Regions from separate parts of the Rhizobium sp. BK591 genome, predicted to be linked through region 1. Evidence: riboswitches for the same ligand, from Rfam matches in the RefSeq annotation. Region 1 holds a riboswitch; each other region holds the start of a gene.
The links. Region 1 has a riboswitch for thiamine pyrophosphate ahead of thiC (phosphomethylpyrimidine synthase ThiC). Riboswitches for the same ligand answer to the same signal wherever they lie in the genome.
Positions count from the first base shown of each region.

Region 2: it holds a riboswitch for thiamine pyrophosphate, as region 1 does, so the genes downstream of both, thiC (phosphomethylpyrimidine synthase ThiC) here and thiC (phosphomethylpyrimidine synthase ThiC) in region 1, are expected to answer to the same signal.
Region 3: it holds a riboswitch for thiamine pyrophosphate, as region 1 does, so the genes downstream of both, thiM (hydroxyethylthiazole kinase) here and thiC (phosphomethylpyrimidine synthase ThiC) in region 1, are expected to answer to the same signal.

Region 1 is NZ_JACIAZ010000010.1:11,177-21,344, reverse strand. Features, by position in the region: gene FHX10_RS32010 (adenosylmethionine--8-amino-7-oxononanoate transaminase) at 1-1,064, shown strand, start outside; gene FHX10_RS32005 (beta-ketoacyl-ACP synthase III) at 1,064-2,050, shown strand; gene FHX10_RS32000 (aspartate 1-decarboxylase) at 2,081-2,545, shown strand; TPP riboswitch at 2,618-2,750, shown strand; gene thiC (phosphomethylpyrimidine synthase ThiC) at 2,850-4,676, shown strand; gene thiO (glycine oxidase ThiO) at 4,679-5,665, shown strand; gene thiS (sulfur carrier protein ThiS) at 5,662-5,859, shown strand; gene FHX10_RS31980 (thiazole synthase) at 5,861-6,634, shown strand; gene FHX10_RS31975 (thiamine phosphate synthase) at 6,631-7,236, shown strand; gene FHX10_RS31970 (hypothetical protein) at 7,551-7,796, shown strand; gene FHX10_RS31965 (transcriptional regulator) at 8,102-8,761, shown strand; gene FHX10_RS31960 (hypothetical protein) at 8,891-9,454, shown strand; gene FHX10_RS31955 (helix-turn-helix transcriptional regulator) at 9,969-10,168, opposite strand, start outside.
Region 2 is NZ_JACIAZ010000002.1:52,233-62,400, forward strand. Features, by position in the region: gene FHX10_RS07375 (amidohydrolase) at 1-587, opposite strand, end outside; gene FHX10_RS07380 (XapX domain-containing protein) at 587-868, opposite strand; gene FHX10_RS07385 (hydrolase) at 940-1,629, opposite strand; gene FHX10_RS07390 (ring-cleaving dioxygenase) at 1,725-2,657, opposite strand; gene FHX10_RS07395 (LysR family transcriptional regulator) at 2,778-3,677, shown strand; TPP riboswitch at 3,940-4,071, shown strand; gene thiC (phosphomethylpyrimidine synthase ThiC) at 4,164-5,987, shown strand; gene thiO (glycine oxidase ThiO) at 5,987-6,964, shown strand; gene thiS (sulfur carrier protein ThiS) at 6,969-7,166, shown strand; gene FHX10_RS07415 (thiazole synthase) at 7,170-7,943, shown strand; gene FHX10_RS07420 (thiamine phosphate synthase) at 7,940-8,545, shown strand; gene FHX10_RS07425 (hypothetical protein) at 8,844-9,038, shown strand; gene FHX10_RS34950 (hypothetical protein) at 9,382-9,597, opposite strand.
Region 3 is NZ_JACIAZ010000002.1:393,707-403,874, reverse strand. Features, by position in the region: gene FHX10_RS09005 (invasion associated locus B family protein) at 1-496, opposite strand, end outside; gene FHX10_RS09000 (hypothetical protein) at 752-1,129, opposite strand; TPP riboswitch at 1,202-1,298, shown strand; gene thiM (hydroxyethylthiazole kinase) at 1,349-2,152, shown strand; gene thiE (thiamine phosphate synthase) at 2,149-2,784, shown strand; gene thiD (bifunctional hydroxymethylpyrimidine kinase/phosphomethylpyrimidine kinase) at 2,781-3,590, shown strand; gene FHX10_RS08980 (GNAT family N-acetyltransferase) at 3,807-4,286, shown strand; gene FHX10_RS08975 (glycoside hydrolase family 3 N-terminal domain-containing protein) at 4,311-5,333, shown strand; gene FHX10_RS08970 (ABC transporter substrate-binding protein) at 5,377-7,023, shown strand; gene FHX10_RS08965 (ABC transporter permease) at 7,082-8,059, shown strand; gene FHX10_RS08960 (ABC transporter permease) at 8,061-8,939, shown strand; gene FHX10_RS08955 (ABC transporter ATP-binding protein) at 8,936-9,739, shown strand; gene FHX10_RS08950 (ABC transporter ATP-binding protein) at 9,736-10,168, shown strand, end outside.

The sequences.
Region 1 (10,168 bases):
ACCAGATCATCTTCGCCGAATTCTCCCACGAGCCTGCCGAACGACTGGCCGGGGGATTGATCGAGGTCGCGCCGGCGGGATTGAAGCATGTCTTTTATTCCGACAGCGGGTCGACCTCGGTCGAGGTGGCTCTCAAAATGGCGCTCGGCTACTTCCACAACATCGGCAGACCACGCGACCGGATCGTGGTGATGGAGCAAAGCTATCACGGCGACACGATCGGCACGATGTCGATCGGCGAACGCGGCGTGTTCAATGCCGCTTATGAACCGTTGCTCTTCGGCGTCGACCGGCTCGCCTTTCCGGAAACAGGTCATGAGCAGCAGACGCTTGATATGTTCGAGAGCTTCTGCCGTTCGGGCCGCGTCGCAGCCCTTGTGATCGAGCCCCTGGTGCTGGGGGCGGGCGGCATGAAGATCTATGATGCCCGGGTGCTTGCCGGGCTCAAGGAAATCGCCGGACGACATGGCTGTCTGCTGATCGCCGATGAAGTAATGACCGGCTGGGGCCGGACGGGGACGATGTTCGCCTCGGAGCAGGCCGGCATCAGATCCGATATCCTGTGCACTTCCAAGGGGTTGACCGGTGGCGCCCTGCCGCTTGCGGCAACACTCTGCACCGGCGACATCTTCGACGCCCACCTCTCCACCGACCGGCGGAAGACCTTCTTCCATTCGAGCTCCTATACGGCCAACCCAATCGCCTGCGCGGCCGCCGTCGCCAATCTCGACATCTGGCGCAGTGAGCCTGTCCACGAGCGGATTGAAAATCTCGCGGCACGGCACCGGCAGAACCTCCAGCGATTTGAAGGAGACCCGCGTTTCATCAACATCCGGCAGTCCGGAACGATTGCGGCGCTCGACCTCGCCGTACCCTCGGGCGGTTATCTCGCCGAGGCCGGTCCGCGCATGCGGCGGCTCTTCCGCGAGCGTGGGCTGCTCATCCGTCCGCTCGGCAATGTCATCTACCTCATGCCGCCCTATTGCGTGACGGCGGACGAACTCGACGACGCCTATGACGCCATAGACCAGGTCGCGTCGATCGTTCTCGGGAGCGCGGGCTGATGTCTGGCCGCTCCTCCCGCATGGTTGGCTTCGGGCATGCCGTGCCAGCGCGGCGGGTCGTCAATGCGGAGATCGAGGCGCGCCTTGGTCTCGAAACAGGCTGGATCGAGCGCCGGACCGGCATCCGCGCGCGCCACTGGGCCGAAGACGGCGAGACGCTGAGCGGCCTTGCCGCCAAGGCCGGGCGGATGGCGCTTGAAGACGCAGGGATCGCCCAAAGCGAGATCGCGCTGACGCTGCTTGCGACCTCGACACCGGATCATCTGATGCCGCCCTCGGCACCGCTGCTGGCCCACCGGTTGGGCCTCGAACGGTCCGGCGCGATCGATCTGGCCGGCGCCTGTTCGGGCTTTCTCTACGCACTCACCCTGGCGGATGGTTTCGTCCGTGCGCATGGCCGCGCCGTGCTGGTGGTCGCCGCCAATATCCTCAGCCGCCGCATCAATCCCGCCGAGCGGGCAAGTGCAGTGCTGTTTGCGGACGCGGCCGGCGCCGTCGTGCTGGCGCCGAGCACGAACGGGCGAAGCGGCCTCCTTGGCGCCGATCTCGCATCGGATGGTAGCGGCTATGGCCTGATCAACATTCCCGCTGGCGGCAGCAACCGGCCATTCTCTCCTGAGCTCAGGCCCGAGGACTTCCTGATGACTATGCAGGACGGCCGTGAGGTCTTCTCCCGCGCTGTCGCCCTGATGACCGAGACATCGAAGCGGGCGCTTGAACAGGCGGGGATTGCCGCATCGGATGTCGACCAATTCGTGCCGCACCAGGCCAACGCGCGCATATTCGACGCCGTCTCGGGCAACCTCGGCATCGCGCCGGAAAAAACCATCCGCACGATCGAGCGCTTCGGGAATTCGTCGGCCGCGACCATCCCGCTTTCCCTCTCCATGGCCAATGCCGAGCGGCGTTTCGCGGAGGGCGAGGCACTGTTGCTGACTGCCGCCGGGGCTGGCCTCATGGGCGGGGCTGCGGTCTGTCGCATGTAACCACAATGTCGAATCTGGAAGGAGCACAAATTGGAAAAATACGTGGGCGCGAAGCTGCATGGCATTCGAGTGACGGCCTCAAAGCTGAACTACCATGGGTCGATTACCATCGACGCGGACTTCTGCCGGGCGGTCGGCCTGAAACCGCTGGAATATGTGGAAATCTGGAACAAGATGTCCGGGGCCAGAATCAGCACTTACGTGCTCTATGGTGATCCCGGCTGCAAGTGCTGCATTCTCAACGGTGCGGCCGCTCGTACATGCCAGCAAGGCGATGAGATTATTATCGCATCCAGCGTCTTTTGCGAGTTCGATGAGATCATAAAGCTGCGGCCGCGCGTCTTGGTGTTCGGCGCCGGCAATGAGATTGTCGACAGAATTACTTACGAGGTCTTTCGCCGAGCGGATGGCTCTCCCGACATGTCGGTTACCACCGAACTTGCCAACAATGACTACGGATTTCCAGCGGCACTGCCATCGAGCCGATCTTCGTAACGCGGTTGGGAATTGGGTTCTGGAATGGTGCCCAAGGGCTTGACGGAGCACCATTTCTCACAATAGCTTAGCCCTATTCACCAGGGGGGTCCCGCCAAGGGGCTGAGATACTGCTGGTCGGATCGGCTTTGGCCGGCCGAGGCGCAGTGACCCGTTGAACCTGATCCAGTTCATACTGGCGTAGGGACGGTGCGAGCGCTGCGGCGGCGAGGGCGGGATTCCGTTCTTCGGATTCCGACGTGTTCTTCCATCATTCCAACTCTGGAACTGGGTCTCCAAACGTCAAACCTTGGAGCCTCGAACCATGAATATCGCAACCACCAAGCTCACCCCGGTCGCCGGCCCGCTTCCCGCCTCCACGAAAGTCCTGAAAGCTGGAACGATCCACCCGGACATCCGCGTGCCGATGCGTCAGATCGCATTGCATCCGACCTCCGGCGAACCGCCGGTCACCGTCTACGATTCCTCCGGTCCCTATACGGTAGAAGGCGCCGCGATCAGTATCGATGCCGGCCTGCCGCGCCTGCGCGAAAGCTGGATTGTCGCCCGCGGCGATGTCGAGGCCTATGAGGGCCGCATCGTCAGGCCGGAGGACAACGGCTTCGTGTCCGGCAGCCACCTGACGCCGGAATTCCCGATCCGCAACCAGCCTTTCAAGGCAAAGGCGGGCAGAGCCGTCACCCAGCTCGCCTATGCGCGGGCCGGCATCATCACGCCGGAGATGGAATTCGTCGCCATCCGCGAAAACCTCGGCCGGCAGGCGGCCAGGGAACCGCTCGTGCGCGACGGCGAAAGTTTTGGCGCCCAAGTGCCGGATTTCGTGACGCCGGAATTCGTTCGCCGCGAAGTCGCGGAAGGCCGGGCAATCATTCCCGCCAACATCAACCATCCCGAATCCGAACCGATGATCATCGGCCGGAATTTCCTGGTGAAGATCAATGCCAATATCGGCAATTCCGCCGTCACCTCGTCGATGGCGGAGGAGGTCGAGAAGATGGTCTGGGCGATCCGCTGGGGCGCCGATACGGTCATGGACTTGTCGACCGGCCGCAACATCCACAATATCCGCGACTGGATCATCCGCAATTCGCCGGTACCGATCGGCACCGTGCCGCTCTACCAGGCGCTCGAAAAGGTGAACGGCATTGCCGAGGACCTGACCTGGGAGGTCTATCGCGACACGCTGATCGAGCAGGCCGAGCAGGGTGTCGACTATTTCACCATCCATGCCGGCGTGCGGCTCGCCTATATCCCGCTCACCGTCAACCGCGTCACCGGCATCGTTTCCCGCGGCGGCTCGATCATGGCCAAGTGGTGTCTGCACCACCACAAGGAGAGTTTTCTCTACGAGCATTTCGAGGAGATCTGCGACATCTGCCGCGCTTACGACGTTTCCTTCTCGCTCGGTGATGGCCTGCGCCCCGGTTCGATCGCCGACGCCAACGATGCGGCTCAGTTCGCGGAACTGGAGACCCTCGGGGAGCTGACGAAGATCGCCTGGGCGAAGGATTGCCAGGTGATGATCGAAGGTCCCGGCCATGTGCCGATGCACAAGATCAAGGCCAACATGGACAAGCAGCTCGCGGTCTGCGGTGAGGCTCCGTTCTATACGCTCGGGCCGCTGACCACCGATATTGCGCCGGGCTACGACCACATCACGTCGGGGATCGGGGCTGCGATGATCGGCTGGTTCGGCACCGCCATGCTCTGCTACGTGACACCTAAGGAACATCTCGGCCTGCCCGATCGCAACGACGTCAAGGTGGGCGTCATCACCTACAAGATCGCCGCACATGCGGCCGATCTCGCCAAAGGGCATCCGGCGGCCCAGGTGCGTGACGACGCGCTGTCGCGCGCTCGTTTCGAGTTCCGCTGGGAGGACCAGTTCAACCTCTCGCTCGATCCGGAAACGGCGCGTTCCTTCCACGACGAAACGCTGCCGAAGGAGGCGCATAAGGTGGCGCATTTCTGCTCCATGTGCGGCCCGAAATTCTGCTCGATGCGGATTTCCCACGACATCCGCGCCGAAGCGCAGAAGGAGGGCCTGGAAGCCATGGCCGCCAAATACCGCGATGGCGGCGATCTTTACATGCCGGTCGCCGAAGCGGCGAAAACGCCAACCGGAGAATGACGATGCATATTCTCGTCAAGGGGGCCGGCGTTGCCGGCCTCACCGTTGCCTGGCAGCTCTACCGGCACGGTCTCCGGGTCAGTGTCACTGAACATGCCGACAAGGTCGGGGCCGGCGCTTCCGGCTTTGCCGGCGGCATGCTGGCGCCATGGTGCGAACGGGAAAGCGCAGAGGAGCCGGTACTGACGCTCGGCCGTCTTGCCGCCGATTGGTGGGAGGCGGCATTGCCCGGCCATGTCCATCGCCGGGGAACACTTGTCGTGGCGGCCGGGCGCGATGCCGGCGAACTTAACCGCTTTTCCCGCCGGACGGGCGGATGGGAATGGCTGGACGAGCAGGCGATCGCGGCTCTCGAACCTGATCTCGCAGGCCGTTTCCGTAACGCACTATTCTTTCGACATGAAGCGCATCTCGATCCGCGACAGGCACTCTCGGGGCTGGCCTCCGGGCTCGAGGAAGCACGCATGCGTCTGACATTCGGCGTCACGCACAATGCTGACGTTGCCCGTTATGATCGGGTGATCGACTGCACCGGAGCTGCACAGATCGGCCAGCTGCCCGGATTGCGCGGCGTTCGCGGAGAGATGCTCTGCGTCGAAACGCGCGAGATAACGCTCTCTCGTCCCGTTCGCCTGCTGCATCCGCGCCACCCGATCTATATCGTGCCGCGCGAAAGACATCGCTTCATGATCGGGGCGACGATGATCGAAAGTGATGATACCGGCCCGATTACCGCGCGTTCGCTGATGGAGTTGCTGAATGCCGCCTACACGCTCAATCCTGTGTTCGGCGAGGCAAGGGTTACGGAAACCGGCGCGGGCGTGCGGCCGGCTTATCCCGACAATCTGCCGCGTGTGACGCAGGAGGGGCGCACCTTCCATGTCAATGGCCTCTACCGCCACGGTTTTCTGCTGGCGCCGGCCATGGCAGGCGAGGTGGCGCGGCTTCTTCTTGAAGAAGGCAAGAAATCGGTAAGGAGAGCGTCATGACCTTCATCATCAATGGCGAGGAACAGGAGGTCGCGGCCACGACGCTCGCAGATCTTCTTCTCGCTCTGGACTACGAAGGCGGATGGCTGGCAACCGCGGTGAACGGCGAGTTGGTGCACCGCGAGGACCGCGCCGATTTCAAGCTCGGCGAACGCGACCGCATCGAAATTCTCTCACCCATGCAAGGAGGCTGAGATGCTGAAACTTTATGATGTCGAAGTCCACTCCCGCCTGCTGCTCGGAACAGCCCGCTATCCGTCTCCAGCTGTCCTTGCAGAGGCGGTGAGGCGCTCGAAGACGGAGATTGTCACCGTTTCGCTTCGCCGCGAAACCGTCGGCGGCAAAGCGGGCGGCGCCTTCATCGAGCTGATCCGCGAGCTTGGCGTGCGCGTGCTGCCGAATACGGCCGGATGTCACAGCGTGCAAGAGGCCGTGCTGACGGCGAAGATGGCGCGCGAAGTCTTCGGCACCGATTGGATCAAGCTGGAAGTGATCGGCCATCACGATACGCTGCAGCCCGACGTCTTCGGCCTTGTCGAGGCGGCTCGCATTCTGACCGGCGAGGGCTTTCAGGTCTTCCCTTACACGACCGACGACCTCGTCGTCGCCGAAAGGCTGCTGGAAGCCGGCTGCCGCATCCTGATGCCCTGGTGCGCGCCGATCGGCTCCGCCATGGGACCGGTGAACCCGATGGCGCTGCGGGCATTCCGGGCGCATTTTCCGGATGTGCCGCTCATCGTCGATGCCGGCATCGGCCGCCCGTCTCATGCTGCCGCCGTCATGGAGTACGGTTATGATGCCGTTCTTCTCAACACCGCCGTTGCCGGCGCAGGCGATCCCGCCGCCATCGCCGAGGCCTTCGCCCTTGCCATCGATGCCGGCCGCCTCGCGCATGGCGCCGTACCGCTGGAGCCACGTGACATGGCCGTTCCATCCACGCCCGTCATCGGAAAGGCAGTTTTCTCATGAAGCTCGACCCCTTCTATCTCATCGTCGATAGCGCCGACTGGGTCGAACGTCTCGTGCCGCTGGGCGTCAAACTGGTGCAACTGCGCGTGAAGGATCGCCCGGACGAGATCCTGCGCCAAGAAATCCGTCGTTCTAAGGCCGTTTGCGCAGCGGCGAATTGCCAGCTGGTTGTCAACGACTACTGGAAACTGGCGATCGACGAGGGATGCGATTTCATCCATCTGGGCCAGGAAGATCTTGTGGAATCCGACCTTGATGCCATTCGCAGAGCCGGCCTGAAACTCGGTCTTTCCACACATGATGAGGCGGAGCGCGAAACGGCTTTGGCTGCGAAACCTGACTATGTGGCGCTCGGCCCGATCTATCCCACCATTCTCAAGCAGATGAAATGGACGCCCCAAGGTCTGGAACGGATCACAGACTGGAAGAGGCGTGTCGCACCGTTGCCGCTGGTGGTGATCGGAGGGTTGAATGTCGACAGGCTACAGGGCGTATTCGACGCGAGCGCTGACACCGCGGCCGTTGTCACCGACATCACCTTGAATGCCGATCCCGAAGCGCGGACGCGCGAATGGATCGAACGCACGACACCGTGGCGTTAGGGAAGGTGCCACCACGACGCCGTGGCGCGCCCTCAGCTCACACGGGTATACAGCGGATGGTCGGTCGAGCCCTTGCATTTTTTACGACCGAATGAACGAGTTGACCGGCAACAAGAATCCGACGTTGTCATCAATGTCTCGCACCGCTCTCCGCCGACGCACGCCATGAGGTGAAACACGTGCCCAAGTCCGGGCAGGGCGACAAGGGCGGCCGCAAGCGCTGATAGGGGCGCAGGCACATGGCGCTGATAGCTTCGCCGGTTGCCGCTGCAAAGAGCGCGACCGTGCTCATTCTCGATGACATCTGCTCGTGAATGAAACCGAGTCGGCAAGGCCCACTTCAAGCACGTGCCGCCCGGCCGCTGCAGCGCGACCGAGAGTTTCGACGTCGAAGAGCCTCGGGAGAGGCTGCGTCCGAACAGTACGAGGGACCGTTCGAATTCGCCGGCGTCATCGACAAGGTCGTCATCGATCTGAAGTGGGAAGAGGGTCGCTTCGCCACGGCAGGCGAGGCGACCTGGACCACTGGAAACGCCGTCGCCCACGCGAGGGGGGCTTGATGTTGGACCGCGGACGCGAAGAGAATTCTCCGCGCCTGGAACGTGCCGCCGATCAACGCACGGCTTACGCTAGCCTCCATTCGCGCATCATCAATCACCTTTCCGCGGAGGTAATCAGAAGCTTGTCCGCACCATCGGCGATCGATGGCTGTTGTCCGACCTTCTGGACGGTATCGGGTTCTTGTCACCATGCGGCCGTCCGCGACGCAGGGCTAGACCGGTGGCGCGATAGTCGCTATTTGCAGGGCATGTTGCGACGCTGAAGACGTCGCCGAAACGTCATCGCACATACCCAAGGCTCCCACGTGAAAAAAGTCCAGCGCAGCTTTGCCGTCGAATACAAATCTGGACGGCGAAAGGCCAATTCCAACCCGAACTCGATCTGGGGAGACATGGATCTCAAGTCCGTTGCTCAAGATCTGCAAGACGAGGCAATGCCATTTCTTTCTGCAGCGCCTCGCGCTAGCAGCGACGCGATGCTTTTACCTGGAGAGCAGGCAGGGCCGTTGTTGACACTGCCGATCGAGCAGGAGACAAATGCATCGACTTTACAGGAGACCATAATGGCCGACGAAAACGATACGATGACAAAAGCTGACACGCCGGCCGCCGCGGCGCCTGATGTACCGAAGAAGGTGCGCAAACCTCGCGCCAAGAAGGCGGTGCCTGAAACGGCCTCAGCAGCCATTTCTGTGCAATCGGCAGCGGCTTCGAATGCCACAGCCGGTAAGCAGAAGAGAGGACGTAAAGCAAAGTCTGACGACGGTGCGACAAGCGCCAGACGTGCGCCTAATAAACGTGCTCCGAGGGCGGTGCAGACAGCGACTGAACCGTCGGTGGCGGCAGTTGACGAGTTTGCGGATCTTCTGCAGCTGGAAGAGGAAAATCAGAGACTGCGCAAGCTGCTGGCGGAGAAACTTCGTGCTGAAAATGCTGACTTACGAAAGCGGCTCAACCTCGGTTGACTGGCAGCATTCGACCAAGCGGTGGCCGCATTCTCATGTTTATTAGGACGATCATTGTGGCGCGGTTATCCCGCCGCCAACGCTCTTGCTCGCAGTCTTGCATGCGGGGTAGAATTCGAGGTCGAATAAATGGCGTCTCCATGGAAACTGCTTACTCGGCTGGTGTCACGCCGACGGCAGCAGAGGCAAGAACAAACCTCGACCGATGAGGTGAAGCCGGAAGTAGCCTTGACCACCGGTCGGCCAACGGAAACGACCGCCGACAACGGGCCGAACTCCGTGGGGCGTCCTGCCGACGAAGCTTCCGTCACTCACAATCAACATGCGGCGGTGTTAGCGGACCCAGATCATTCCGAAGAGGCGGCAAGCAGCGTTAATGACACGGTAGATATCGGAGGCGCCCGGCTCGTTGAAGCGGCTGATCCTGCCTTTTCGAAGGACGCCGATACAACCCCATACGACGCGCCAAAGTCCTCGCCGAGCGGCGAAAATGCAACGCCAAAGCGCAGCAGACGGGCTAAGAAAACGGAAAGAGTTGAGGTCGTCTCCCCACCGTCTCCAGCCCTTCCCACCTTTTTTGACGATGCGATTTGCCTCGACGAAGAGATCAGGCTGCTACGGGAGCGCTTGGCGCGCAAGCTTCGGCTTCAGAATGCACAACTGAAGAGGATGCTGGAGCGGTTCGAGCACTGAATGTGCCCTTATCCATCTCCGGACTGCTGGCTTGAGCAGCGGGTCGAACACACATCAGTTTTAAGCTCGGCCGAAAAAGCGGCTTCTGGCCGAACGAGGCGCCCACAAGCGGCAACCTGCGCCTAAACTCGAATTCCGGCTGATCAAAATTAGCGGTGCCGGTTTGTGGCCCTCGCATCAGGATTTTTGTCAATTCGGGTAGCATTGAACTTCCCCTTTGTCGGCGGATCCACGGTCTGAGTCCATGGCGTTTATCCGCCAGTCATCGGTCCTGTACAACCTCACACGCGGTCGCCGCTCGGCTGCACCATTATCCCGCTTTCGACGGGCACGGGCTCAGGAGAACGGGGCCAAACTCAAGATCGGCTCTTAATGCAAATGGGATTCCAGCTCCGTTCACCTGGCTCCGTCAGGGGTGATCACGCCCTGAGGATGAGTGACAATCCGTGTTCGATGGTTGCTTCTATGCTTCAGGCAGTTTCATCATCGCGCCCTCGCGCTCTGTCGTGAAAAGTTACTGGCGCCGAACGGCCCTAAAATCCGTCGGGCTGGAGCCGATCAGTTGCCGGAACTGGGTCGAAAAATGGAACGCCGAGTGAAAACCCAGGAGCCCGGCAATCTCCTTGATCGATTTGTCGGTGTTCACCAGAAAGTCTACGGCGCGCTGAATGCGGACGGTCATCTGATATTGCTTGGCCGACATGCCCGTCTGCT
Region 2 (10,168 bases), on a different contig from region 1:
TAGCCGACGGCGCGGAGCGCTGCGCCGTTCAGCAGCGCGCGGTCATAGAGATGGAGCAGGAAGACCGGGGTATCGGGCGCGATGGCGTTGATCTCGTCGATCGTCGGCAGGCGCTTCTCCGCAAACTGGTGTTCGGTAAAACCACCGACCACGCGAACCCATTGCGGAGCCGGCGTGATCGCCACCTGTCGCTTCAGCATGTCCATCGCATCGGCAAGCGACCGGACACCATCCCAGCGGAGTTCCATGTTGAAGTTGAGGCCGCCGCGCACGACGTGGGTGTGGTTGTCGATCAGACCGGGCAGCATGCGCTTGCCTTTCAGGTCGATGATCTTCGTATCCGGTCCGGCGAGCGTCATCACCTCGCTGTCGGTTCCCACCTCCAGAAACACGCCGTCCTTGACGGCGACGGCGGTGGCGTTCGGATTTGCGCGATCAAGCGTCGTGATCAGTCCGTTGTGAAGAACGATATCGGCGTGCATGGAAGCAGCTCCCGTCTTGATGGGATCGGCGGCGTTCGCCGGTGAAAAAAGATTTGAAAAGGCAAAGCTCGACGCTGCGCCCAGGAATGTGCGGCGCGTGGTCATCAGCTTTTCCCCGACGTCGGATCTTCACGAGGCAGGGTCAGGTTTGTGCCGCCCTTCGGAAGGTGCCCGAACATGTGCGGCTTGACCTGGTGAAGCCAGGAGACGGCGGCGGGCTCGCGTGCCCAGATGCTTTTTGCCAAGGGCACCAGCTGCTCACCGACGAGGATGCCGAGCAGGCCGATGAGGGCGACAACGGGCGGGGCGGGCGAACGGACATTGAGCAGGCTGTATATTACGCCCACCAACAGGCCGGCACCGAGGGACAGCAGATAGATTTTCATCGCGGATCACCTTCGCTTGGAGAGAAGCAGTTCACCCCGGCTGGCGACCGCCTGCCGGGGTGATGACGGTTTTACTTCGCAGGGTTCGGGCCGATCCGCTTGCCATGGCGGACCCGCTCGGCGCCGCCGTGAACGTGAGTGACCGCATAGTCGATACCCATGCCGTAGGCGCCGGAATGCTCCTTCACCAGCGACGTGACCGCGTCATAGGTTTCCTTGCGTGCCCAGTCGCGCTGCCATTCAAGCAGGACCTGCTGCCAGGTGACCGGAACGACACCCGCCTGCACCATGCGGTCCATTGCATATTTGTGCGCGTCGAGCGACGTGCCGCCGGACGCATCGGCGACCATGTAGATCTCATAGTCTGTGTCGTTCATGCAGGAGAGCGCAAAGGTCGTGTTGCAAACCTCCGTCCAGAGGCCGGCGACGACGATCTTCTTGCGGCCATCGGCGGCATTCTTGGCAAGCGCGTCGCGGACGTTCTGGTCGTCCCAGGAATTCATCGAGGTGCGCTCAAGGATATCATTGTCCGGGACGACGGCGAGCAGTTCCGGGAAAGTGTTGCCCGAGAAGCTGTCGGTCTCGACGGTGGTGATGGTGGTCGGGATGTTGAAGATCCTGGCAGCCTTGGCCAGACCGACGACGTTGTTCTTCAAGACCTGGCGGTCGATCGATTGGACGCCGAAGGCCATCTGCGGCTGCTGGTCGATGAAGATGATCTGACTGTTCTGCGGGGTTAGGACCTGAAGCTTGCTGGACATCTCGTGTCTTCCTTTGACTGGGTTGAAGCTAGGTAATGGGGCAGGAAAGGCGGCACGTCTTGAAAGTTATGCCGCCTTATTGTTGGAAAGCGACGTCAGGCGGCGAGCGGTGTCAGCCCGGCCTCGATCTGGTCACGATAAGGCTCGTAGCGAGCCGGCAGTTTCAAAGCCTCGCCGAGGTGTGCCGTGTCTTCGTCGCGGTCGAAACCGGGTTCGTTGGTGGCGATTTCGAACAGGACGCCGCCGGGTGTCCGGAAGTAGATCGCCCAGAAGTAATCGCGGTCGATGACAGGCGTCACCTGGTATCCTGTATCCATCAGGGCCTTGCGGACTTCGAGCTGCTTTGCGCGGTTCTCGACGGCGAAAGCGATGTGATGCACGGAACCTGCGCCCTGCCTTGCGAAAGGCGTTTTCGGAAGGACTTCGAGGTCGATCGTGTCGGCACCATTGCCGCCGGGGATGATGAAGCGGGTGACGTCACCATCCGTTTCAGTGCGCTGGTAGCCCATGAAACCGAGCAGTTCGGACGTGGCAGCGGCGTCATGCAGGCGGAATCTGGCACCGGTGAAGCCGCGGATGCCGACGCTTTCGTCGATGCCGGCGCCAGTCCAGGCCTTTCGGCCATCGGTTTCGGTTTCGACAAGGGCAAACCCTTCGCCGTCCGGCCCTTTGAACAGGAGGCGGGGAGCGCCAAAGGCAGTGTCGGTCTGCAGGCTGCCGGTTCCCTTTGCCGATAAGCGATCCTGCCAGAAGGACAACGAGCCCTTGGGCACCGCGAACTGTGTGTCACTGACTTCGCCGACGCCGGGACGGCCGCGCATCACGTCGGGAAACGGGAAGTAGGTCATGACGGAGCCGGGGGTACCGGCCTCATCACCGTAATAGAGGTGGTAGACGTTGGGATCGTCGAAATTTACGGTCTTCTTGACGCGGCGCAGGCCAAGCGTGCCCGTGAAGAACGCGTTGTTCTGACGGGCATCCGATGCCATCGACGTGATGTGATGCAGTCCCTTGATATCCTTGATCATGATCCTCGCCCTTCCGCGGCTGTGTTGGTTTGTCTGGTGTGATTGAAAATCTACGTCGGTTGATCAGGCGTGGAAATTGCAATAATAATTGTCAGTGAATTGCCATTGGTGAAATAATCGATGAACGACTACAAGCTGCTCCGAACCTTCCTGCTGGCTGCCGAGAAGCGGAGCTTCGCGCAGGTCGCGCGCGAGCTCGATATGACGCCCGCAGCCGTCACCCGGGCGATTGCGGCCCTGGAAGAAGATCTGGGCGTGCAACTCTTCGTGCGCACCACGCGCCAAGTGTCGCTGACGACCGATGGCGCGATCTTCGCCGCCCAGATACAGCCGGCGGTGCAGGCGCTCGACAACGCGCGCAAGGACGTGATGAATTCCCACAAGGCGGATCATGGCCGCCTGCGCATCAGCGCGCCGACCTGGTTCGGCCAGCAGGTCCTGCCGCCCATTCTCTCGGCATTCAGGGAGCGCTATCCCAAGATCAGCTTCGAAATCTCGCTCGCCGATGGACTCGTCGACATCATCGACGACGATTATGATCTGGCGATCCGCATTTCCGCGGCACCTTCGGACAAGTTCACGATCTGGCGCAAGATCAGCGTCGTGCGCCGTATCCTCGTCGCAGCGCCCGGCAGCCGGTTTTGCGACATGAAGCACCCGAACGAGCTCATTCCCGACGATTGCCTGGCCTATAGCGGCGAAAGCAAACGGGAGACCTGGTCACTGTCGGACGGCAGTGGCAGCGCCACGATTTCTGCAGGCCGTGCATTCAGCGCCAATAGCGGAGAGGTGCTGGCGAGCATGGCGGCCGACGGCGTCGGGGTCGCCATGCTGCCCAAGTTCCATGTCGCCGAGCATCTGCGGACCGGACGGCTCGTCCACGTCCTGCGGGACTGGTCGCCGCCAGACTTATGGCTGACCCTGTACTACCCCCCTTACCAGGCGCTGCCGCCGCGCATCGCCTCCTTCTCGAAGTTCTTCGAGCAACAGATCCCGGCGTTCCTCTCGGCGATCGAATGAACTTTGCCGATAAAGCAGGTGCGGTTGCTCTAACGAGGTCTTTCGAAAAGGAATTTGCACAATCTTAGGCGGCAACAAGGAACCTCCGGTCCATCTCGGTGGCCGGTCGCTCGATCCCGTTCAAGGCGACAATTTGGAACGTCGGCGACATCCTTCTCCCACATTCAATGATCTGCCCGGCTTCCACATCAAAATACGCCCAAGAGCGGGACGACGGAAGGTCTGTGGTTGACACGAACTCGGCCCAGGACATAGTCTTTGCGACATTCACCAGGGGGGTCCCGGCAAGGGGCTGAGATACTGCTGGACAATTTGGCTTTGCCTGTTGTGGCGCAGTGACCCGTTGAACCTGATCCAGTTCATACTGGCGTAGGGACGGTGCAAGCGCTCGAAGGCTTCGGATTCCCGCGTGGATTCCATGCCGGCGTCTTTCCATCATTCCGGCTGATTGACTGGGTCTCCAATTGCAACTTGGAGCCTCAAACCATGACCATTGCCGCAAAGAACGTCACACCCACCGTCACCACCGGCCCGCTACCGGCGTCGCGGAAAATCTACATCCCCGGAGATATGCACTCCGACATCCGCGTGCCGATGCGCGAGATCAGCGTCCATCCGACATCGGGCGAGCCGCCTGTCGTCGTCTATGATTGCTCCGGCCCTTACACTGTCGAGGGCGCTGATATCCGCATCGAGCAGGGCCTGTCACAGTTCCGTCGCGGCTGGGTGCTCGCCCGCGGAGATGTCGAGGCCTATGAAGGCCGCCATGTGCGTCCCGAAGACAACGGCTTTGTCAGCGGCGAACGGCTGACACCGGAATTTCCGGCCAAGCGCCAGCCGCTGCGGGCGAGGGGAGACAATGCCGTGACCCAACTCGCCTATGCACGCGCCGGCATCATCACCCCGGAAATGGAATTCATCGCTATCCGCGAAAATCTCGGCCGCAAGGCACAGGTGGAGGCCATGAGCCGCGATGGCGAAAGCTTCGGCGCCCATATTCCCGATCATGTGACCCCGGAATTCGTCCGCCAGGAGGTCGCCGCCGGCCGGGCGATCATTCCCGCCAACATCAATCACCCGGAAAGCGAGCCGATGATCATCGGCCGGAACTTCCTGGTGAAGATCAATGCCAATATCGGCAATTCCGCCGTCACCTCCTCCATGGCGGAGGAAGTGGAGAAGATGGTCTGGGCGATCCGCTGGGGTGCCGACACGGTCATGGACCTGTCGACCGGCCGCAACATCCACAATATCCGCGAATGGATCATCCGCAATTCGCCGGTACCGATCGGCACCGTGCCGCTCTACCAGGCACTCGAAAAGGTGAACGGCATTGCCGAGGACCTCACCTGGGAGGTCTATCGCGATACGCTGATCGAACAGGCCGAGCAGGGCGTCGATTACTTCACCATCCATGCGGGCGTGCGGCTTGCCTATATCCCGCTGACCGTCAATCGCGTCACCGGCATCGTTTCTCGCGGCGGCTCGATCATGGCCAAGTGGTGTCTGCACCACCACCGGGAGAGTTTTCTCTACGAGCATTTCGAGGAGATCTGCGACATCTGCCGCGCTTACGACGTTTCCTTCTCGCTCGGTGATGGCCTGCGGCCAGGCTCGATTGCCGATGCCAACGATGCGGCGCAGTTCGCAGAACTGGAAACGCTCGGCGCGTTAACGAAAATCGCCTGGGCGAAGGATTGCCAGGTGATGATCGAAGGTCCCGGTCATGTGCCGATGCACAAGATCAAGGAAAACATGGACAAGCAACTCGCGGTCTGCGGCGAGGCGCCTTTTTATACGCTCGGGCCGCTGACCACCGATATCGCGCCGGGCTATGACCACATCACGTCCGGCATCGGGGCTGCGATGATCGGCTGGTTCGGCACCGCCATGCTCTGCTACGTGACGCCCAAGGAACATCTCGGCCTGCCGGACCGCAACGACGTCAAGGTGGGCGTCATCACCTATAAGATCGCGGCACATGCCGCCGATCTGGCCAAGGGTCATCCGGCGGCGCGGGTGCGCGACGATGCGTTGTCGCGCGCCCGTTTCGAGTTCCGATGGGAGGACCAGTTCAACCTCTCGCTCGATCCGGAAACCGCCCGCTCCTTCCACGACGAAACGCTGCCGAAGGAGGCGCATAAGGTGGCGCATTTCTGCTCCATGTGCGGTCCGAAATTCTGCTCGATGCGGATTTCGCACGATATCCGCGCCGAAGCGCAGAAGGAAGGGCTGGAAGCGATGGCGGCGAAATATCGGGAGGGTGGCGACCTGTACATGCCGATCGAAAACCTTCCGGGTAACGCATAATGCCTACGTTTCTCGTCAAAGGGGCTGGTGTTGCCGGCCTCGCGGCAGCCCATGAGCTCGTCAGGCGGGGCTTTTCGGTCGAGGTGATCGAGAAGGCCGGCGCGGCGGGACTTGGCGCCTCGCACTTTGCTGGAGGAATGCTCGCGCCCTATTGCGAACGGGAAGCGGCCGAAGAGATTGTCCTGACATTGGGCCTGGGCGCGGCCGGATGGTGGGAGGAGGTCGTGCCCGGCGAGGTTCGTCGCCGCGGTACTCTGGTCGTGGCGCAGCCGCGCGACCTCCCCGATCTCGTCCGGTTTGCCGCGCGCACCACCGGTCATGTCTGGATCGATCGCAAGGGTGTGGCCGACCTCGAGCCTGCACTAGCCGGCCGCTTCGAAAAGGCTCTTTTCTTCGAGCAGGAAGCGCATCTCGATCCACGCCGCGCACTGGCCAGACTAGCCGGCAGGCTCCGCGAGCGTGGCGTCGTCTTCCATTTCGGCGGATGCCAGCCGCAGGACCGGCGGTTTGCCGGCGTGCTCGATTGCACCGGGCCAGCGGCGATACCGCGACTTTCCGGCCTGCGCGGCGTGCGAGGCGAAATGCTCTATCTGGAAACTGCGGATATTACCCTTTCCAGGCCGGTTAGGATGCTGCATCCCCGCCATCCTATCTACATCGTGCCCCGCGACGATCACCGTTTCATGGTCGGGGCGACGATGATCGAGGCTGACGATGACGGACCGATTACCGCGCGTTCGCTCATGGAATTCCTGAACGCGGCCTATGCGCTGCATCCGGCGTTTGGCGAGGCACGCGTTGTCGAGACCGGGACTGGCATACGGCCGGCGTTTGCCGACAACATTCCGCAAGTCATCGAGACGGAGGAGGGGCTCGCGATCGCCGGCATGCATCGGCATGGCTTCCTGCTGGCGCCCGCCATGGCGGTGCGGGCCACCGATATTCTCCTCGAGCGGCATTCACTTCTGAAAGGCTAACCTCATGAAACTGATAATCAATGGCGAAACCCAGGTCTGCGAGGCCGTAACCCTGGCCGAACTCCTTCATGTTCTGGAATACGAGGGCGACTGGCTGGCAACCGCCGTCAACGGAGATCTCGTGCATCGCGAGGACCGAGCCGATCACCGGCTCGACGATGGTGACCGTATCGAAATCCTGTCCCCGATGCAGGGAGGTTGATCCATGCTTTCTCTTTATGATGCTGCACTGTCTTCGCGGCTTCTGCTCGGCACCGCGCGTTATCCGTCGCCGGCCGTCCTTGCCGAGGCGGTCAGCCGGTCCGGCGCGGAGATTGTCACCGTCTCGCTTCGCCGCGAAACGGCCGGCGGAAAGACCGGTGGAGCCTTCTTCGAACTCATCCGCCAGCTCGCGGTCCGCGTCCTGCCAAATACCGCGGGATGTCACAGCGCGTCCGAAGCGATCCTGACCGCCAAGATGGCGCGCGAGATATTCGGTACCGACTGGATCAAGCTCGAGGTGATCGGCCACCACGACAGTCTCCAGCCGGATGTATTCGAACTGGTCGAAGCCGCACGCATTCTTTGTGCGGAAGGGTTTTGCGTATTTCCCTATACGACGGACGATCTGGTGGTGGGTGAAAAGCTGGTCTCCGTCGGATGCCGGGTCTTGATGCCCTGGTGCGCGCCGATCGGTTCTGCGGCCGGTCCGCGCAACCCTTCCGCGCTCACCGCCATGCGGAGCGCCTTTCCGGACATACCGCTGATCGTGGATGCGGGGATCGGGAGACCGTCGCATGCGGCAACAGTGATGGAATTCGGCTACGACGCGGTGCTGCTCAACACGGCGGTCGCCGTCGCAGGCGATCCGCCTGCCATGGCTGAGGCGTTTGGCAAGGCGATCGAGGCCGGAAGGCTCGCTTATCTTTCCGGCATGCTGGAGCCACGCGACATGGCGGTACCGTCCACCCCGGTTGTCGGAAAGGGCGTTTTCGCATGAGACTTGATCCCTTCTATCTCATTGTCGACAGTTCCAAATGGATCGAACGTCTCGTGCCGCTGGGCGTCAAACTGGTGCAACTGCGGGTGAAGGATCGCCCGGACGAAATCCTGCGCCAGGAAATCCGGCGTTCGAAGGCCGTTTGCGCAGCGGCGAAGTGCCAGCTGGTTGTCAACGACTACTGGAAACTGGCGATCGAGGAGGGATGCGATTTCATCCATCTTGGCCAGGAGGATCTTGGGGAAGCCGACCTTGATGCCATTCGCAGCGCCGGCCTGAAATTCGGCCTTTCCACACATAACGCGTCAGAGCTCGAAACGGCTTTGGCTGCGAAACCTGACTATGTGGCGCTCGGTCCGGTCTATCCCACCATTCTCAAGCAGATGAAATGGGCGCCGCAAGGCCTGGAACGGATCACAGACTGGAAGAGGCGTGTCGCGCCGTTGCCGCTGGTGGCGATCGGCGGGTTGAATGTCGACAGGCTACAGGGCGTATTCGACGCGCGCGCCGACACCGCGGCCGTTGTCACCGACATTACCTTGAACGTCGATCCAGAAGCGCGGACGCGCGAATGGATCGAACGCACGGCACCGTGGCGTTAGGGAGGTGCCGCCACGCGATGCGAGCTTTTGGAAGGATATACAAGTAGATAGCATCCCTAGTGCTAATGTATCTCTTCACTGGCGGGTAGTAAAATGCTCTACAGTGAGCGCCGTTTAAAGGCAAACCACCTGACCCTGCATGGGCTCCTTTGCCGCCGCGGGGATGCGGGCCTTCTTCCTCTGCCGAGTTGCTGACTAGCGTCGCGGGCCTCGCAGATCCAAGAGCCGCCGAGCAGTCACATCTGACAGACCGCTCACAATCGACGAAAGTCGTTACCGCACCCGGAGGCAGTACACGATGGCAGCGCAAAGATATAGCCGTCGCAAGAACCTCAATATTTACTGGACGGTGTTCGATAAAGTCGTCGGACAGCCGGCCGTCGTCAATGGGTTTGTCATGGACATGCTGACCGCCGAGGAGGCGGATAACTTGGTAGATCTGCTAAATCGCGGCAACCAAGCGAGCCTCTGGTGTTACGCTGAATGGTTCTAGAGGCAACCGGCTGCCGCACATTGCGGTGCAACTCGCGCTGGAACGCGGCTACTTCGTCGGAGCATCAATACGGAACGGCGATGGTTTACAAGGTGGGAATATCGTTGTGAAGTTCCAGTCGGACCATCGAATCCTTCGACGTCGAATGCCGGCGAAGTTGTTTGTCGCAACCGCAAAGGAAAATCTATGTGGCGGTGGGTTCTGCTGTGCAGACTATTCCACACCAAAATTCCTGCGCCATGATCGTGCCGCTGGATAATCCCTCGTCGGATCGATTCGCGTTAGAACTTTGCGAAGCCTTCCATCTCGTTCGGTCGTTTGGGCGGGGTCGATATGCTGGACCTCAATTCCCGCCAAGAATATTGAGGGCGTCTTGCAATCTAAGCGCAGCCAGCGCCCTCGTTGCCTCGTCGACGGGCCATCCGGCCCCCATTGCCGCCGACAGCAGGGTGACCTCGGTGTGAAGCTCCAGTCTCTCATAGAGGGGCTCAAGCGCCTCTCTGGCGGTGACAAGATGCTCGTCTGGAGGCGTGATAGGAGTCGGAGATACCGTTGGCATTCTGCGTCCCTTCCTAACGGTTTTGGAACCTGATTGGCCATGGTTCCAAGTGAATGGCTGCCGACGCCGATGCGAACATGACCAATTTGGAGGGGCCAGCACTCAGGAGTAAAAGGTAAAACGAAGAGTGTAGGTCCGCCATCATACTTGTGTATGCGCAAATTATACGGAGGCAGCACACAGGCGGGCTGCTAGGGAGCTATGCCCGGCTCAGCCACTCATTTCGAGCATGAAGGGTGCCCACGTTGCTCCGTGCTCTCCTAGCGGCGCAAACGGCTTCCAAGGTAACGCAGTCCGGGACGACGTTCTATCTGGTTGATGTCATCGACGTGGGAAGAGGAGCGCGCCGAAGGCATCTCATCGCGAGGAGCGGGTGGTGGTCTGATTTCTGGTAGCCGGCCCCGATGAACGGCTAAACCCCCGTATAAGTCGTCTCCTCCTCTTCGCTACTCGATCCTTCCTCGAGATCAATAGCAGGTCGAGCGGCGTCCTGTTACGGTCAGGGTACTTCTCCCGCGCGGCAATGTCATCGAGCTCACGAAGGCGTTCAACACGCCTCCTGATGCCTACA
Region 3 (10,168 bases), on a different contig from region 1:
TATCCAGCGCCAGCTGCGCCCAGCATCCGGCCTGGTTGCAATTGCGGTAGTCAAGTTTCGCAACGGGCTTGCCGTCGGCCTTGATCGACAGGCCCGAGGGCAGGAAGACGTTGAGCGGCATCAGAGCGGTCAGCGTCAGCCCCGGCTTGCCTTTCTCGCCCTTGCCCTTCTCGCCCCTGCCCTTCTCGCCCTTGCCTTGGGACCCGGCCGGCGCAGCTGCGATCGCCAGCGTCAGCACATTGACGTTCTCGCCATCTTTGGCGACTTGCGCGATCTGGGCGACTTCGCAGGCCTCGGTGCCTTCAGAACCCGAGCAGCGATAATACCAGTCGTCGAATTTCTGGGATTTTATCGCCGGCGCCTGCACCTGCCCCGCTTCCTGATCGGCAGGAACAGCAGTTTGCGAAAAGGAAGGATTCGCCCAGGCGATGAATATCAGAACGGAGGCGACAGTCTGGAGGCCACACTTCGTATCGGCTTTCAAAAATTTTCTCATTGAAAATACAACTTCAGGAAGATTTTATTGGCGTGTAAAGTCATATCGCTACAATCCATCGTTTGGTCAACCTAAGCGTGTCAGCACGGTAAAGTTTCCGTTAGATATTTACTTCGCGTTCTGGGAGTTTGATTCCACGCCCTGGGAGAGGCTTACCGCAACGAAATCGCCACCAAATTTCGACAGCCGGAATAAAACTGAATGGCGAGGCGATGAGACGACACGCAACTTACGCGAAGCTGTTCTCGTGCTCGGCTACATTGAAAAATTCCATCGATGAACGGATAGGGTGAATAACTTCGCGCTATTCCAAATGCAGAAAAGTCTTGGGAAGATGAACTTCATTCTTTCAAAGAAAAGACTGCTTTCCCGCATCAGCACCCTCACCAATGCTGGCAGCCAACCCCTCACAAATACGAAGATGTATTTTAGAAATTGATTGCACCCACGGTTGCTGCGGTTATTCCTTTTGAAAAAGGGGAGGATAGCCGCATGGCGAAAAGGCAAGGACCCGGCCAACCCGGAAGAGAACCGGCAGACGACTTTCGGGAAAACCTGGTCAAGACCCGAATCGGCGGCGATCTCTCGTCCTTCATGAAAGGCGATCCCGACCCATAAATCATCCATAGCCATCGCGCGCCGCGTCGGTCGCATGATTGTCATTTTCGAGGTGACATCAGCCCCGTTCTCTGCGAAAAGAAACGCGATGAGAGACAGGGGCGTTCGTCGACAGACGGGCTGAGAAGCACCCTTCGAACCTGAACCGGATAATGCCGGCGGAGGGAGTCGCTCGGGGTCGCGGCATCGCCCGCACGAACCGCCCCGTGGCCGCCCCCGCCTGAAAGGGGCCATATGCAGACCAAGACCACACCCGGAGCGATGCTGAAGGCGATGCGCGAGAAGCCGCCGCTCGTTCAGTGCATCACCAATTACGTCGCCATGAACATCGCCGCAAATGTTCTGCTTGCCGCGGGCGCCTCGCCCGCCATGGTGCATGCCGCGGAAGAAGCCGGCGAATTCGCCGGGATCGCCAGTGCGCTGACCATCAATATCGGTACGCTGTCGACGCAATGGATCGACGGCATGCAGGCGGCGGCGAAGGCGGCGGCTTCAGCCGCCAAGCCCTGGGTGCTCGACCCGGTCGCTCATTATGCAACGGCCTTCCGCCGCAACGCCGTCGCCGATCTCCTGGCGCTGCATCCGACCATCATCCGCGGCAACGCTTCCGAAATCATCGCGCTGGCCGGCGGAGAGAGCCGCGGCCAGGGCGTCGACAGCCGCGACCCAGTCGAGCAGGCGGAAGGTTCGGCGCGATGGCTCGCCGAGCGTCAGCGGGCGGTCGTCGCCGTGACCGGCGCCATGGATTTCGTCACCGACGGCGAGCGGGCCGTGCGCATCGAAGGCGGATCGGCCTTGATGCCGCAAGTCACCGCGCTCGGCTGCTCGCTCACCTGCCTCGTCGGCGCCTTTGCGGCAACGGCGCCCGAGGACATTTTCGGCGCCACGGTCGCCGCCCTTTCGACCTTCGCCATCGCCGGCGAAGACGCGGCACTCGGCGCCGCCGGCCCCGGCTCCTTCTCCTGGCGCTTCCTCGATGCGCTGGCAGCGCTCGACGCCGAAACGCTTGACGCCAGGGCAAGGATATCGGCGGCATGAAGGCTTTCGACCTTTCGCTCTATCTCGTCCTCGACCCCGATCTCTGCGCGGGGATCGGCATGGTGGAAACGGCGCGCCTTGCCGTTGCCGGCGGCGCGACGATGGTGCAGTTGCGTGACAAACATGCCGGCACCGTCGGGATGATCGAGACCGGCCGCGCCTTGAAACAGGCGCTTGTCGGGACCGGCGCCCTGTTCATCGTCAACGACGATGTCGAGGCGGCAATCGCCATCGGCGCCGACGGTCTGCATATCGGCCAGGAGGATTTGGATGCGCGCACGGCGCGGACGATGATCGGCCCTGCCATGATCCTTGGCCTCTCGGTCGAGACCGCGGCGCTTGCCGCCGCCGTCGATCCGGATCTGGTCGATTATACCGGCGTCGGGCCGGTGTTTGCGACGCCGACCAAGGCCGATCACAAGCAGCCGATCGGTTTTGACGGTCTTGCCATGCTGGTAAAGGCCTCGCCGGTGCCGTCGGTTGCGATCGGCGGCCTCAAGGCGGATCATGTCGCCCAAGTATTTGCTGCGGGCGCCAAGGGCCTTGCCGTCGTCTCCGCCATCTGCGGTACGCCGGATCCCGAAGCGGCCACGCGCCGCATCGCCGCAGAAATTCGAAAGGCCCGCGCATGATCCGCAACGTTCTCTCCATCGCCGGCTCCGATCCCTCGGGCGGCGCCGGCATCCAGGCCGATCTCAAGGCCTTTTCCGCCCGCGGCGTCTACGGCATGGCGGTGCTGACCGCGCTGACGGCGCAGAACACCCAAGGCGTCAGCGGCGTGCATCTGGTGCCGCCGCAATTCGTCGCCGACCAAATCAATGCCGTCTTTGCCGATGTGCGCGTCGATGCCGTCAAGATCGGCATGATCGCCAATGCCGGCATCGCCGATGCCGTTGCCGGTGCACTGACTGACCACCGCGACATTCCGATCGTCATCGACCCGGTGATGATCGCCAAGGGTGGCGCCGCCTTGCTCGCGCCTGAGGCGGTCGACGTGCTGACCCGCCGGCTGCTGCCGCTTGCGACACTCCTGACCCCGAACTTGCCGGAAGCCGCCGCACTGCTGCACCAGCCGGTGGCGACAAACCGAGCCGAGATGGCGGCGCAGGCCGAACAGCTGCGGGCGTTTGGCCCGGCCGCAGTGCTGGTCAAGGGCGGCCATCTCGATAGCGACGAAAGTCCTGACGTCCTTGCCACCGCCGCTGGCCTGCACTGGTTCGAAGCCATGCGCGTGCCGACCAAGAACACGCACGGCACCGGCTGCACGCTCTCCAGCGCGCTGGCCGCCGAACTTGCCAAGGGCGCCTCGGCGCGGGAGGCGGTCGCCATCGCAAAGCAATATCTCGCCGGCGCGGTCGCGGCAGCCGGAAGCCTCACCGTCGGCTCCGGCCACGGCCCGGTGCAGCATTTTCATGCGCTGTGGAAAGACGGCGAATAAGCGCTCGCTCGGCATAGATGCAGCCAATCGAAACGGCCCGGCCCTCCCGGCCGTTTTTTCGTTCGGCAGCTACTTTGCGTTGAAACCGCAGTTGCAGTGCGGGCAGTCCCTTTGACCTTCTGAAAAACCTTGTTGACAAGCCCGGTCAGATGGCCAAATCTATAACACTAAAAGGGGATACATTCCGCAATAACGGAATAACTGGAGGAGTGACAGGTGCCAGACCTGCTTGTGAGCTTGTATTCCGCTGAGCTCGCCGACCTGAAACGGAAAGCCGATGATGTCGGCATCTCCATCCGTCCGGCCCTCCCCCCGGAACTGCATCTCATCGCCACTTGGGTTCGCGAACAGTTCACCGAGAACTGGGCAAGCGAAGTCACCGTCGCCTTCTCCCGCCAGCCGGTTGCCTGCCTGATCGCCGTCGACGACGGCAAGCTGCTGGGCTTTGCCTGCTACGACACGACGGCGCGCGGCTTCTTCGGCCCGACCGGCGTCGACCCGGAAGCGCGCGGCAAAGGTATCGGGCTCGCCCTCTTCTCCGCCTGCCTGCAGACGATGAAGACGCTCGGCCACGCCTATGCCTTCATCGGCGATGCCGGGCCGGTCGATTTCTACGCCAAGACCGCAGGCGCAACCATCATCCCCGCCCCCGACAAGGGCATCTACGAAGGCATGCTGAGAAGCACGCCGAAATGACCATCTGATCCCGGAGCTACAGAATTGTCCTCGACCCCGCTCGCCCTTTTCGTCGGCCTTCCCACTCCCACGATTTCGGATGATGAATTCGCCCTTTTTCGCGACACCAATCCGCTCGGCCTGTTCGTCGGCCGGCGCAATCAGCGCGAGCCGGAGCAGACCAAGCGGCTGATCGCCCGCTTCCGCGAAGCCGTCGGCCGCGACGACGCACCTGTCTTCACCGACCAGGAAGGCGGCCGCGTTCAGCATCTCGATGCCGGCCCCTGGCCGCTCTTCCGCAGCTTCGGCCAGTTTGCCGAACTTGCGCGCCGCGATTTCGATCTCGGCAAAAAAGCACTGCGCCTTTCCTCCCAGGCCATGGGCGCGATGATGACGGAACTCGGCCTTTCCAGCGGCTGCTCGCCCGTTCTCGACCTCGTCTTCGAGACGACGAGCGCGGTCATCGGCGCCCGCTCCTTCGGCCCTGATCCCGATTTCATCGCTGCCCTCGGCCGCGAGGTGGTCGATGGCCTGCTCGAGACCGGCAACATGCCCGTCATCAAGCACATTCCCGGCCATGGCCGTGCGACACTCGACTCCCACAAGGAGCGTCCGGTGGTCGACGCCAGCCGCGAGACGCTCACCGCGACCGATTTCAAACCCTTCGTCGCGCTGAAGGATACGCCTTGGGCGATGGTCGCCCATGTCGTCTACTCGGCCTATGACGCGGAGCTGCCGGCGTCCGTCTCGCCCATCATGCACGACGTGATCCGCAAGGACATGGGCTATGAGGGCGTGCTGATATCAGACTGCATCTTCATGGAGTCGCTCTCCGGTACCTTGCCGGAACGCGTCAAACAGGTGCTCGACGCAGGCTTCGACATCGCGCTCCACAGCCACGGCGACATTCCGGAAAGCGAAGCTGCCGCCAAGGCCGCCCGTCCGCTGACGGAAGCCGCCCTCAAGCGGATCGTCGCCGGCAAGGCGCGCCTCGGCAATCTCAAAGTCGATGTCCGCGCCGCCCACGCAGAAGTCGAAGACATGTTTGCCAGCGCGCTGGTCTCCTGACCGGCCCGTCAACTCTCACCGCATAAGAAAAGGGGAATAAAACATGAAAAAATATCTTCTTGCCGCCGCCGCGCTGACGCTGCTTTCGGGATCGGCCATGGCGCAGACGATTCTGACGGCGAATATCGAACCTGCGACGACCTGGGTTCGCAACTTCAACCCGTTCAACCAGACCTCATCGCGCCAGTCGACGCTCGACTTCATCTACGAGCCGCTGGTTATTTTCAACCGCTTCGACAGCAACAAGCCGGTCTATCGTCTAGCCGAAAGCTTCAAGCTCTCCGACGATCTGAAGAGCATCGAGTTCAAGCTGCGCCCGAACCTGAAATGGTCTGACGGTAAGCCGCTGACCGCAGCCGACGTCAAGTTCACCTATGATTACCTGAAGAAGTTCCCGGCGCTCGACTTCGTCAGCATCTGGACCTTCATCACCGATGTGCAGGCGGTCGACGCCCAGACGGTGCGCTTCACGCTCGCCAATCCGAGCTCGCTCGCCGCCGAGCAGATCTCGCAATTGCCGATCGTCCCGGAACATGTCTGGAAGGATGTCGCCGATCCCGTCACCTTCGCCAACGAAACCCCGGTCGGCAGTGGCCCGCTGACGGAAGTGCCGCGCTTTACCGGCCAGACCTACGACCAGTGCCGCAACCCAAACTACTGGGACAACGAGCACCTGAAGGTCGATTGCATGCGCTTCCCGCAGCTTGCCGACAACAACCAGATGCTGACCGCGACAGCCGACGGCACGCTTGACTGGGGTGTCTCCTTCATTCCCGATATCGACAATGTCTATGTATCCAAGGATCCGGCGCATTTCCACTATTGGTATTCGCCGAGCAGCATGGTCGCCTTCCTCTTCAACTTGGAAACGGCGAACGAGAACAACAAGAAGGCCTTCAACGATCTGAAGTTCCGCCGGGCTGTCAGCATGGCGCTCGACCGCAAGACGATGATCGACGTCGCCGGCTACGGCTATCCGACGCTGAACGAAGATCCTGGCTTGATGGGCGAGCTTTACAAGAGCTGGGCGGACCCGTCCGTCAAGGCCGACTTCGGCAAGTTCGCAACCTATGATGCCGATGCCGCCAAGGCCCTGCTCGACGAGGCGGGCTACAAGGATAAGGACGGCGACGGTTTCCGCGACAATCCCGACGGCACGAAGATTTCCTTCTCGATCATCGTCCCCAGCGCCTGGACCGACTGGATCGACACCGTCAACCTCGCCGTCGAGGGCATGCAGGCGGTCGGCATCGACGCCAAGATCGAAACGCCTGAGGAAGCCGTCTGGACCGGCAACCTCATCAACGGCACCTTCGATGCGGCGATCAACAGCCTGCCGGCATCGGCCTCGCCCTACTATCCTTACAAGCGTGCCTTCAGCGCTTCGGACAAGGGCAAGACCCGCTTCACCGCGCAGCGCTGGTTCAATCCGGAGGTCGAGAAACTCGTCACCGAGTTCACCCAGACCGCCGACCTTGCCAAGCAGAAGGAAGCGATGAACAAGGCGCAGCGCATCGTCGCCGAAAACATGCCGATGATTCCGGTGTTCAACAATCCGAACTGGTATCAGTACAACACCAAGCGCTTCACCGGGTGGTCGACCAAGGAAAACCCCTTCGTCAATCCGTCGATCTCGCGGACCAATCCGGCACGCCTCTTGAACCTGCTCGCTCTCGAGCCGGTCAAGTAAGCATCATGATCTCCGGAAGCGGCGTAGAAAACGCCGCTTCCGCGACGACGGAGTTCCCATGGCTTTCCTGCTTCGCCGCCTCGTCTTCTACATGGCAGCCTTCATCGCGGCAGCGACGATCAATTTCTTCCTGCCCCGGCTGATGCCGGGCGATCCCGTGCAGATCATGTTCTCGAGCGCCGGTACCGAATTGCCGCCGGAAAGCCTGCAGGCGCTGAAGCTCACTTTCGGCTTCGTCGACGGTCCGCTCTGGCAGCAGTACCTCACCTATCTCGGCAGCATCTTCACCGGCGATCTCGGCCGTTCGATCAAATATTTCCCGCTGCCGGTGACGTCGGTGCTCGGCCATGCCCTCCTCTGGACCGTCGGCCTGATGGGAACGGCGACGATTTTCAGCTTCGCGCTCGGCACCTTGCTCGGCATCGTCGCCGCCTGGCGGCGCGGCAGCAGGTTCGATGTCGTCGTCTCGGTAGGCGCGATCTTCGCCACCTCGGTACCGGCCGTCGTCACCTCGCTGATCGTGCTCTTCATTTTCGGCTTCACGCTCGGCTGGTTTCCGAACGGTTATGCCGCCGATCCCTCGCTCGATCCGGCCTTCAGCTTGCAATATATCGGCAGCGTCGCCTATCACGGCATCCTGCCGATGGTGACGCTCTGCACCGTGCTGATCGGCGGCTTCACCGTCACCATGCGCAACAACATGATCAACCTGCTCGGTGAGGACTATATCGTCATGGCCCGCGCCAAGGGTCTTTCCGACCGGCATGTGATGCTCTGGTACGCGGCGCGCAACGCCCTGCTGCCGACCGTCTCCAGCCTTGCCATCGCGATCGGCACCATCCTCGGCGGCTCGCTGGTAACGGAGGTCGTCTACAACTATCCCGGCCTCGGCAACATTCTCTACCAGGCGATCCTCGCCCGCGATTATCCCGTCATCCAGGGCCAGCTTCTGATCATGACCGCGACCATGCTGATTGCCAATTTCATCGTCGACGTCAGCTATATCTTGCTCGACCCGCGGCTAAAGGGAGCGTGAGATGAAGACCCTGCTTCGAAACCGCAAGGCGCTGGTTGGCCTCGTCATCATCTCCCTCATCGTCATCGTCGCGATCGCCGCGCCCCTGCTCACGCAATACGATCCGGCCGCACGCACCGGCCGGCCGCATCAGCCGCCGTCGCTCGACCACATCCTCGGCACGACCCGCATCGGCCAGGATGTCTTCGCCCGGCTGATCTACGGCGCCCGCACCTCGCTTGCCGTCGGCTTCGGCGCCGGCCTGCTGATCACCCTCGTCGGCACCGCGCTCGGCATCATCTCCGGCTATCGCGGCGGCAGGACCGACGAGATCATCAGCTTCTTCACCAACATGGTGCTGGTCGTTCCCAACCTACCGCTGCTCTTGGTGCTCGCCGCCTTCATCGGCCAGGCAAGCCCCCTCGTCATCGCCCTCATCCTCGGCGCCACCTCCTGGGCCTGGGGAGCCCGCGTCACCCGCGCCGAAACGCTCTCCGTCAAGCAGAAGGATTTCGTCAAATCGGCCGAGATGATGGGTGAGCCGCAATGGCGCATCATGACATTCGAGATCTTCCCCAACGTGATTTCAATCGTCGGCATCAATTTCATCGGCAGCGTCATCTTCGCAATCATCACCGAGGCGACACTGGAGTTCCTCGGCCTCGGCGATCCCCGAGCCATCTCCTGGGGCACCATGCTCTATAATGCGCAGAAGGCTTCAGCCCTTTCGGTCGGCGCCTGGTGGGATATTCTCACCCCCTGCTTCGCGCTCGCCTTCCTTGGCATCGGCATGTCGCTGTTGAACTTCGCCGTCGACGAGATCGCCAATCCGCGACTACGCACCGGCAATCACCTGAAGCGCTGGTCCCTGCTCGTTCGTTCCGGGGAGGGCCGCCTGTGACGCAGCCGCTGCTTTCGGTGAGGAACCTCACCATCGACTATATCGGCGAGGAGAAGGATTTCCGCGCCGTCAATGATGTCAGCTTCGACGTCGCGCCCGGCGAGGTCTTCGGCCTTGCCGGCGAATCCGGCTGCGGCAAGAGCACCATCGCTTTTGCCATCAGCCGCCTGCACAAGCCGCCGGCGCTGATCCGCAAGGAAAGCCGCATCCTGCTTGACGGCCGCGATGTGCTCGGCCTCGACCGGCAGGCGCTCAGCGCCTTCCGCTGGCGCGATGTCGCCATGGTCTTCCAGAGCGCCATGAACTCGCTGAACCCGGTGCTGCGCATCGAGGCGCAGTTCTACGACATGCTGCGCACCCACAAAGGCATGAGCCGTGCAGCGGCCCGCGAGCGTACCGCCGAGATGCTGACGCTCGTCGACATCGCGCCGGACCGCATGCGCGACTATCCGCACCAATTCTCCGGCGGCATGCGCCAGCGCATCGTCATCGCCATCTGCATGGCGCTCGATCCGAAACTCGTCGTCATGGACGAGCCGACGACGGCGCTCGACGTCGTCGTCCAACGCGAAATCCTGCAGCGCATCAACGAACTGCGCCGTCGCTTCGGTTTTTCCGTGCTGTTCATCACCCACGATCTCGGGCTGATGGTGCAGTTCTGCGACCGCATCGGCATCATGCTGTCAGGCCGGCTGGTGGAGCAGAACACGGCCGAGGCGATCTACAGGACGCCCAGGCATGACTACACGAAAAAGCTCTGGGCCTCCTTCCCGTCGCTGCATGGAGGAGTGCTGCTATGACAGACGCCATTCTCGCACTCGATCAGGTGAGCAAGACCTTCGGCCATGGCTCCGGGGCCGTGCATGCGGCACGCGCCATCTCGTTTTCCCTGCATGCCGGCCGCGCATTGGCACTCGTCGGCGAATCCGGCAGCGGCAAGACCACCTGCGCCCGCATGGCGATGCGCGAATATCTGCCGACATCCGGCCGGATCCTCTACAAGGGCCGGCCGGTCGAGGCGGCGAAATCCGCCGAGATCGCCCGCTACCGCCGTTCGGTGCAGATGATCTTCCAGGACCCCTTCGCCTCGCTGAACCCAGCCCATACCATCGCGCATCATCTCCGGCGGCCGCTGAAGCTGCATCGTCCTGACATCAAGGGAACTGAGATCGACGCGACAGTCCGCGAGTTGCTGCAGCGCGTCAGGCTCGATCCCGATCTCGTCGCGC